2 regions of the Shinella sp. Sh6 genome follow, and region 1 is predicted to be linked to the other one. Evidence: predicted binding sites of a transcription regulator. Region 1 holds the regulator's gene; the other holds the start of a gene.
The links. Region 1 encodes LexA, which represses DNA repair genes until DNA is damaged. Its sites were predicted from a motif close to TGTTCNNNNTGTGTTCNG; they were not measured.
Positions count from the first base shown of each region.

Region 2: a site for LexA is predicted at 2,122-2,139, ahead of ACZ5TO_RS09900 (ATP-dependent helicase). Genes of this name have one in related genera too.

Region 1 covers NZ_AP044005.1:1,570,055-1,574,723, reverse strand. The annotation lists gene moaC (cyclic pyranopterin monophosphate synthase MoaC) at 1-188, shown strand, start outside; gene ACZ5TO_RS07755 (molybdopterin molybdotransferase MoeA) at 188-1,411, shown strand; gene lexA (transcriptional repressor LexA) at 1,507-2,229, shown strand; gene ACZ5TO_RS07745 (ComEC/Rec2 family competence protein) at 2,220-4,669, opposite strand, start outside.
Region 2 covers NZ_AP044005.1:2,033,182-2,037,850, reverse strand. The annotation lists gene ACZ5TO_RS09900 (ATP-dependent helicase) at 1-2,080, opposite strand, end outside; gene ACZ5TO_RS09895 (efflux RND transporter periplasmic adaptor subunit) at 2,355-3,521, shown strand; gene ACZ5TO_RS09890 (efflux RND transporter permease subunit) at 3,521-4,669, shown strand, end outside.

The sequences.
Region 1 (4,669 bases):
AGGCGATGGCCAAGCTCACCGGCCGCACCGGCGTGGAGATGGAGGCGCTGACAGCCGTCAGCGTCGCATGCCTCACCATCTACGACATGGCCAAGGCCGCCGACCGCGAAATGGAGATCGGCGGCATCCGCCTTCTCGAAAAGTCCGGCGGCCGCTCGGGCGATTACAGGCGCGGGGCGAAGGCCTGATGGCGCTGCTTCCCGTCGCCGATGCGCTGGAGCGCCTGCTTTCCGCCGCAAGGCCGGTGGAGCGGACGGAGACGGTCGCGCTGCACGAGGCCGCCGGCCGCGTGCTCGCCCGCGACGTGGCAGCCCGCCTCACCCAGCCGCCCTTCGACAATTCCGCGATGGACGGCTATGCCGTCCGCCATGCCGATATCGCCGAGCTCGGCTCGGTGCTCAAGGTCGCGGGCACCTCTTCCGCCGGACACGCCTTCGCGGGAACGGCCGGCCCGGGCGAGGCCGTGCGCATCTTCACCGGCGCGCCGCTGCCCGCCTTCGCCGATACCGTCCTTCTCCAGGAGGATGCCGAAGTGCTGGAGGACGGCCGCATCCGCACGACCTTCCTGACGCCGAAAGGCCGCCACATCCGCCCGCGCGGGCAGGATTTCTCCGAAGGCGAGATCGTGCTGAAGGCCGGCGACGTCCTCGATGCCGGCCGCCTGACGGTCGCCGCGGCGATGAACCATCCGGACCTGACGGTCTATGCCCGCCCCCGCGTCGCGCTGCTGGCGACCGGCGACGAGCTCGTGCGCCCCGGCACGCCGCCCGGCGAAAGCCAGATCGTCGCCTCCAACACCTACGGCGTCGCGGCCCTTGCGCGCGAGGCGGGCGCGGAGGTGATCGACCTCGGCATCGTCGCCGACGACAGGGAGGCCATCCTCGCCGCGGTGCGCGAGGCGCTTTCGCGCGACATCGACGTGCTGGTGACGCTCGGCGGCGCTTCGGTCGGCGATTTCGACCTCGTTCGGCCCGTGCTTGGCGAAGCCGGCATGGAACTCGACTTCTGGCGCATTGCCATGCGCCCCGGAAAGCCGCTGATGGTCGGCCGGCTCGGCGATATCCGCGTCGTCGGCCTGCCGGGCAATCCCGTGTCCAGCCTCGTCTGCTCGCTGCTCTTCCTCGAGCCGCTCGTGCGGCGTCTGGCGCATCTTCCCGCCCGCAGCCGCCTGTGCCCCGCCGTCACCGCCGTTCCGCTCGGAGAAAACGACCACCGGCAGGATTATGTCCGCGCGCGTGTCGAGCGCACTGCCTCCGGCGCGCTCTCCGTCACGCCGTTCGACAGGCAGGATTCGTCAATGATGAAGATCTTCGCCGCGGCGGAAGGCCTGCTCGTGCGCCCGCCGGGCGCGCCTGCCGTGCCCGCCGGCAGCCCCTGCGACGTCCTGCTCCTGCGCGATCCCGAGGCCTGAACAGTCATATTATTGTTCAGGAAGCCCTTGCGGAACACATGCGGAACGGATAGTGTCTGTTCTGGATTTGTTTCACGATTCTCAACGGGGATGCCATGCTGACGCGCAAACAACAGGAACTCCTCCTGTTCATCCATGAGCGTATGAAGGAATCGGGCATTCCTCCATCCTTCGACGAGATGAAGGACGCGCTGGACCTGGCGTCGAAATCGGGCATCCACCGCCTCATCACGGCGCTCGAGGAGCGCGGCTTCATCCGCCGCCTTCCCAACCGGGCGCGGGCGCTGGAGGTCATCAAGCTGCCCGAGGCCTATTCGACGAGCCTCCAGCCCCGTCGCGGCTTCTCCCCCTCCGTCATCGAGGGAAGCCGGGGCAAGCAGCAGGCGCCGGCCGCTCCCGCCGCGCGCACGCCGGCCGTGCCGGAGATTTCCACATCCGTTTCGGTGCCCGTCATGGGGCGCATTGCCGCCGGCGTGCCGATCTCGGCCATCCAGAACAACACGCACGACATCACTGTGCCCGCCGAGATGATCGGCAGCGGCGACCATTATGCGCTGGAAGTGCGCGGCGATTCGATGATCGAGGCCGGCATCCTCGACGGCGACACGGTCATCATCCGCAATGGCAGCACCGCCAATCCGGGCGAGATCATCGTGGCGCTTGTCGACGACGAGGAAGCGACGCTGAAGCGCTTCCGCCGCAAGGGCGCCTCCATCGCGCTCGAAGCCGCCAACCCGGCCTACGAGACCCGCATTTTCGGCCCGGACCGCGTGAAGATCCAGGGCAAACTCGTCGGCCTCATCCGCCGTTACAACTGATCCTCCGCCTGCCCGCTTGCCGGAGGCTCGAAGCGGCCGGTGCGCCAATCGTAGGTGCGATGACGCGACCAGGGGCGGTCGACGCTTTCCACCGCCTGCGTGACATGGGCCTGCGCAAGGCTTGATGCTTCCGGCCCGGTCGCTGGCCCGATCTCCAATGCGCCGCTCCGGCGCAGATGCCGCGCCGTCACCAGCCTTGCGCCGGAGCGGCAGGCGTCAAGCCTCAGGGCATAGGGCACGACGACGAGGTCTGCGGCATCGCAGGCCGTGCCGAGGAAGGCCGTGTCCTCCAGCGCGACGATCCGCCAGCCGCTGGGCGAGACCGCGGCGCAGAAGGCTTTCGCCTCGCAGACGAAGGCGTTGCTGCTTCTTGCTGCGGCAAGGGCGGACGCCATTGCCGTTCCTGCCTTTTCGCGGTCGGCCTTTCGGCGCGGCCTTTTGCCGGTGACCTCGGGCTTCGAGGTGTCCTCCACGGCAAGGCCCGCGGTCCTGCGCAGGGCTGGCTTTTGCGGATCGGCGAGTCGCAGCGCCCTTCGCCATTGCGACCAGATGAAATCCGGCGGCCGCGCGCGGTTCGTCGATACGCTTTCCTTTCCCAATATGGCGACGAGCCGGCCGTCCTCCGATACGAGCACTTCAGGCGCCCGCCCATCGGTCCGGAAGGCAAGGACGAGGCCGAGGAGGGCGAGCGCCGTTCCGGCATGGCGAAGCCGCGTGCGCAGGAGGCAGACGAGGCCGCCGCCGAGGGCGATCAGCAGGAAAGCGGCAAGCGGGATGCGGCCGGTGACGATCTCGCCCTTCCAGCCGGCCACCCATGCCGAGAGCGCGATCATCCATTCGATGCCCTTGCCCATGATCGCGAAGGGGATGGCATCGAGCCCGAAGGGCATCAGCAGCACGGCGGCAAGGCCGAAAGGCATGACGATGGCGCTGATGACCGGCATGGCAAGGATGTTGCCGGCAAGCCCGTAGGCCGGGATGCGGTGGAAATGGCCGACCGAATAGATGAGCGTCGAAAAACCGCCGATCAGCGATGAGAGAAGAAGGCCGCCGAGGAAGCGGCCGGCCGCCCCGCCGAGAAGCCGGAGCCGCCCTCCCCGGCTCTCCCTGCGCACCGGCCGCTCGCGCCAGGCGGCATAGCCGGCGATGAGGCCGAGCGTTGCGGCATAGGACATCTGGAAGCCCGGATTGGTGACGGCAGACGGCGTGACGGCGAGGATGAGGATCGCCGAGAGCGCGACATTGCGCAGGCTGATGGCGGACCGGCCGAAGAGCACGGCCACCAGCATGACGCAGATCATGATCCATGAGCGCACCGCCGAGATCGCCCCGCCCGAGACGAGGATATAGAGCGTGACCATGACGAGCGCGCCGGCGGCGGCGAACTTCTTGGCGGGATAGCGCTCGGCAAAGCCGGGGATCAGCGCCATCAGCATGCGCGCGCCGACAAGGAAGGTGCCGGCCGCCAGCACCATGTTGAGCCCGGAAATGGCAAGCACATGGGCAAGGCCCGCCTGCCGCAGCGCCTCGACCGTTTGCGGGCTGATCGCCCGTTCCTCGGCCGTCACCAGCGCGGCGGCGATCGCGCCCGCATCGCCACCGATCCGGCCGCGGATATGCTCGGTGAGGTTGTCGCGCCAGCCGGCGATCATCTGGCGGAACCGCGCTTCGAGGCCGGGTTCGGAGGCGGCCGCCGCCAGCGGCGCGCGGTAGAAATAGCCGACTGCGCCGGTTCCCGCGAAATAGGCGTCGAAGGCGAAATCGTTGAGGCCGGCGAGCGCGGGTCCCGAGGGCGGGCTGAGGCGGGCCCGCCCGGCAATGCCGCTGCCGATGGGGATCGGCTCGTGGCGGCTTCGGGCAAGGACCGTCACGATGCCCGGCTGGCGCTTCAGCACCGGATCCGCCGTGCGCTCCAGCGCGACGCGGTAGCGGATCGCCCCGCGCCCGTCGGCTTCGCGCGACAGCACGCGCCCGGTGATCTGCGTGGTGACCGGCGCATCGAGGAGAACGGTATCGAGCCGGGCGCTTTCGGCCGCGGCAAGCAGCATGCCCACCGGCACGAGGAATGCCGCCCCCGCCGCAAGCGCCGCCCAGTCCTCCCGATGGCGCAGGCGCAGCGCCGGCCAGAGTGCGGCGCAGGCGAAAAGGAGGATCGTCGGGAGCGAGGGATCGGAAGCCGCCGAAAACCAGAGGCCCGCGCCGATGCCGAGGAAGACCGGGACGAAGAGGAAGAAGTGCCCGTGCGCCCTTTCCCGTGCAAAGGCATCCGCCACCGCCTCGCGCCCTGCAAGGCGAAGCGAAAGGTCAAGCAAGGCCCGCCGCAGGAAAGCCGGCACGGTTCGCGCGGGCGCCTGCACAGGCAGCGGGGCGGCGTCGGCTGGCAGGTCCCGCCAGGCGAGCGCCTCGGGCATGTCCCGCCGGTCTGCGATTTTCCCTTCGG
Region 2 (4,669 bases), 460 kb from region 1:
CCACATGGGTTTCCGGCAGTTCGTCGAGGAAGCGGGAGGGTAGCGTCGTCTGCCAGAGGCCGTGGATGCGGCGGTTCGAGACGAACCAGATGTGGCAGCGGCGCTTGGCGCGCGTGATGCCGACATAGGCAAGGCGCCGCTCCTCCTCCAGCCCCGCGCGGCCGCCCTCGTCGAGCGAGCGCTGGTGCGGGAAAAGGCCTTCCTCCCAGCCGGGCAGGAAGACGGTCTCGAATTCGAGGCCCTTGGCCGAGTGCAGCGTCATGATCGAGACGGCGTCAAGGTTCTCGTTCTGCTCGGCATCCATGACCAGCGAGACGTGCTCCAGGAAGCCGCGCATGGATTCGAAGGCCTCCATGGAGCGGATGAGTTCCTTCAGGTTTTCCAGCCGCCCCGGCGCCTCGGCCGACTTGTCGGCCTGCCACATCGCCGTATAGCCGCTCTCGTCGAGGATCTGCTCGGCAAGCTCGGTATGCGGCATCGTCTCCAGCAGCGACTGCCAGCGGCGGAAATCGGTGACGACGTCGAAGAGCGCCTTGCGCGCCTTCGGCTTCAGTTCGTCCGTCTCGACGATGTCGGCGGCGGCGGCGAGCATGGGGATGTCGCGGGCGCGGGCATAGTCGTGCAGGTTGCGGATCGTCGTGTCGCCGAGGCCGCGCTTCGGCGTATTGACGATGCGCTCGAAGGCGAGGTCGTCGGCCGGCTGGCTGACGAGGCGGAAATAGGCGAGCGCGTCGCGGATCTCCAGCCGCTCGTAGAAGCGCGGGCCGCCGATGACGCGGTAATTGAGGCCGAGCGTGACGAAACGGTCTTCGAATTCGCGCATCTGGAAGGAGGCGCGCACGAGGATCGCCATGTCGTTCAGCTTGTGGCCCTTGCGCTGGAGCTGCTCGATCTCCTCGCCGATGGCGCGGGCCTCTTCTTCCGAATCCCAAGCCGCATGGACGACGACCTTGTCGTCGTCCGGGTCGCGCCGGTCGGTGAAGAGCGTCTTGCCCAGCCGGTCCTCGTTGTGCGCGATCAGATGGCCGGCCGCGCCGAGGATATGGGCGGTGGAGCGGTAGTTGCGCTCCAGCTTGACGACCTTGGCGCCGGGAAAATCCTTCTCGAAGCGCAGGATATTGTCCACCTCCGCCCCGCGCCAGCCGTAGATCGACTGGTCGTCGTCGCCCACGCAGCAGAGGTTGACGAGGCTCGCGGCCGCACCGCGCCTGTCGGCGCTGGCTTCCGGCGTGCCCTTCGGTCGCTGCGCCAGAAGCCGCAGCCACATATATTGGGCAGTATTGGTATCCTGATACTCGTCGACGAGGATGTAGCGGAAGCGCTGGTGGTATTCGGCGAGCACGTCCGGATTGGCGCGGAACATGCGGATCGGGTGCAGCAGGAGGTCGCCGAAGTCGCAGGCGTTCAGCGTCTTCAGGCGGTTCTGGTAGGCGATGTAGAGCTCTCGCCCCTTGCCGTTGGCGAAGGCCCGCGCGTCGCCTTCGGGGATCTGCGCCGGGTCGAGGCCCTTGTTCTTCCAGCCGTCGATCATGCCGGCGAACTGCTTTGCCGGCCAGCGCTTGTCGTCGATGCCTTCCGCCTGGAGGATCTGCTTGATGAGGCGCACGACGTCGTCGGTGTCGAGGATCGAGAAATCCGAGCGGAGGCCGACGAGCTCGGCATGGCGGCGCAACAGCTTGACGCCGATGGAGTGGAACGTGCCGAGCCAGGGCATGCCCTCGACGGCGCCGCCGACGAGGAGGCCGATGCGCTCCTTCATCTCGCGGGCGGCCTTGTTGGTGAAGGTCACGGCGAGGATCTGGCTCGGGAAGGCCCGGCCGGTCGCAAGGATATGGGCGATGCGCGTCGTCAGCACGCGCGTCTTGCCGGTGCCGGCGCCGGCGAGCACCAGCACGGGGCCGTCGAGCGTTTCCACCGCCTCGCGCTGCTCGGGATTGAGACCGGCAAGATAGTCCGGCGCCCGGTGTGCGTCTCGCGCCGCCATGGCGCGCGCGGCGATGCCGCCGGCGGGCTTTGCTGGCCTTGCGGAAAGCTGCGGGTCCTCGTCGAAGAAGGGAATGTCGTCGTAACCGCTGATCATGCGGCTCAATGTAGTGATTCGGGACCGAAAGGCCAGTTTTCCGTTCTGCTTTTATTCCCGGGGTGCTAGATTATGAGGACGGCGGCCGGCGGCGCGACGGCGGGCTGCCGGAAGAGGGCGGCCTTTTCTTACGGTTCGGTAAGGCAGGGGGCCGCCAATCTTACAATTCCGTAATGATCGCATTCTTTCATTGTCCGTTCATTCTCAAAGCGGGATAGTTGGTCTATGTCGCGGTGCAGTACGTGACGGTTCGCTTCCATCGGAGAAAGATTGCATGCGGGTTTGGAAACAGCTCCTCATCGGCACCGGCGTCATCGCGGCCGGGGTTCTGCTTTGGGGTCGCTTCGTGCCCGGGGCGAACGACATGCTGGAGGCTGCCGGCCTTCCCGGCAAGCTCGTCGCCGCGATCGCGCCGGCCGGTGAGGACAAGGCGGACGGCGGCCAGAAGGCGGGCGGGCGCCGCGGCTTCGGCAACGGGCCGACGCTCGTGGCCACCAAGCCCGTCGCCATGGCCGTCGTCAACGACCGGCTGAATGCCATCGGCGACGGCGAGGCGATCCGCACCGTGACCGTGACGCCCTATGCGACCGGCAACCTCACGGACGTGCTCGTCCAGTCGGGCGAGCGCGTGGAACAGGGGCAGGTCATCGCCCGGCTCGACAGCGAGGAGCAGAAGATCGCCGCCGACCAGGCGCGCGTGGCCCGCGACAGCGCCGAGCAGAAGCTGAAGCGCGTCCAGAACCTGCGCTCCTCCACCAGCCTCGCCGAACTGCAGGATGCGGAAACCGCGGTGAAGGCGTCGGAACTTGCCCTGCGCAATGCCGAGCTTGCCCTCAGCCGCCGCGACATCACCGCGCCCTATGGCGGCGTGGTCGGCATCATCTCGGTCAATCCGGGCGACTACGTCACGACCTCGACGGCGATCGCCCGCATCGACGACCGTTCGGAAATCCTCGTCGACTTCTGGGTGCCGGAGCGCTTCGCCACCTCCGTGCGCGTCGGCGGCGAGGTCTCGGCGACGGCCGTGGCGCGGCCGGGCGAGACCTTCTCCGGCACGGTGCAGGCCATCGACAACCGCATCGAGCAGGAAAGCCGCACCCTGCGCGTGCGCGCCCGCATAGCCAATCCCGAGGACGTGCTGCGCGCCGGCATGTCCTTCCAGGTGACGATGCGCTTTGCCGGCGACCTTTATCCGAGCGTCGATCCGCTCTCCGTGCAGTGGAGCGCGGACGGCTCCTACATCTGGCGCGTCAAGGGCGACAAGGTCGAGCGCGTGCCGGTCCATATCGTCCAGCGCAATCCCGACATGGTGCTCGTGAAGGCGGAACTTGCGGAAGGCGACCAGGTCGTCACGGAAGGCGTGCAGACCCTGCGGCCCGGCGGGGCCGTGCGCAAGGTGGCCGAAGGCGAACAGGCGCCCGCGGCCACGGAGGGCTCGTGATGTCGGGGGAAGCCACCGGCCACAACGATACCGGCAAGGCGGGCTTCACCGCGCTTTTCATCCGCCGGCCGATCTTCGCCCTCGTGCTCAATACGCTGATCGTCGTCGCGGGCCTTGCCGCCTTCAAGGGCGTCGAGATCCGCGAGCTTCCCTCGGTCGACCAGCCCGTCATCAGCGTCACCACCAATTTCGACGGCGCCTCGCCGGAAACGGTCGACCGCGAGCTGACCGACGTGATCGAGGGCGCGGTCTCGCGCGTCCAGGGCATCAAGGACATCTCCTCCGTCTCCTCCTTCGGCCGCAGCCGCGTCACGCTGCAGTTCTCCGACACGACGGACGTGAACCAGGCCGCGAACGACGTGCGCGACGCGCTCGGCCGCGTGACGAACCAGATCCCCGACGGCGCCGACGATCCGCGCGTCGTCAAGGCCGATGCGGACAGCCAGCCGATCATGCGCCTTGCGCTGACCTCCGACACGCAGTCGCTGGAAGACCTGACGCTGCTCGCCGAAAACGAGATCACCGACAGGCTCGCCTCCGTTGAAGGCGTTGCCGACGTCGTGGTCTACGGCGACCAGGAGAAGATCTTCCGCGTCGACGTCGACCAGTCGAAGCTCGCCGCACGGGGCCTCACGGTCGCGGACCTGCGCAATGCGCTCGCCACCGCCGCCTTCGACGTTCCGGCAGGTTCCCTGAAGAGCCAGAGCCAGGACATCACCGTGCGCGCGACGGCGGATCTCGTCAAACCCGCCGATTTCGAGAACCTGATCCTGAAGAACCGCGTGCGCCTCGGCGACGTCGCCATGGTGACGCTCGGGCCGGACGAGGGCTCGACGGCGCTGCGCTCCAACGGGCGGCAGGGCATCGGTCTCGGCATCATCCGCCAGGCCCAGTCCAACACGCTCGACATTTCCGCCGGCGTGAAGCAGATGGTCGGCCAGCTCGGCAACGTTCTGCCGGAAGGCACCCAGCTCAAGATCACCAGCGACGATGCCGTCTTCATCGACGGCGCCATCCACGAGGTGGAGATCGCGCTCGTCGTCGCGGTGCTGATCGTCACGCTCGTCATCTACCTCTTCCTGCTCGACTGGCGCGCGACGCTGATCCCGACGATCAGCATGCCGATCGCGCTCGTCGGCACCATCGCG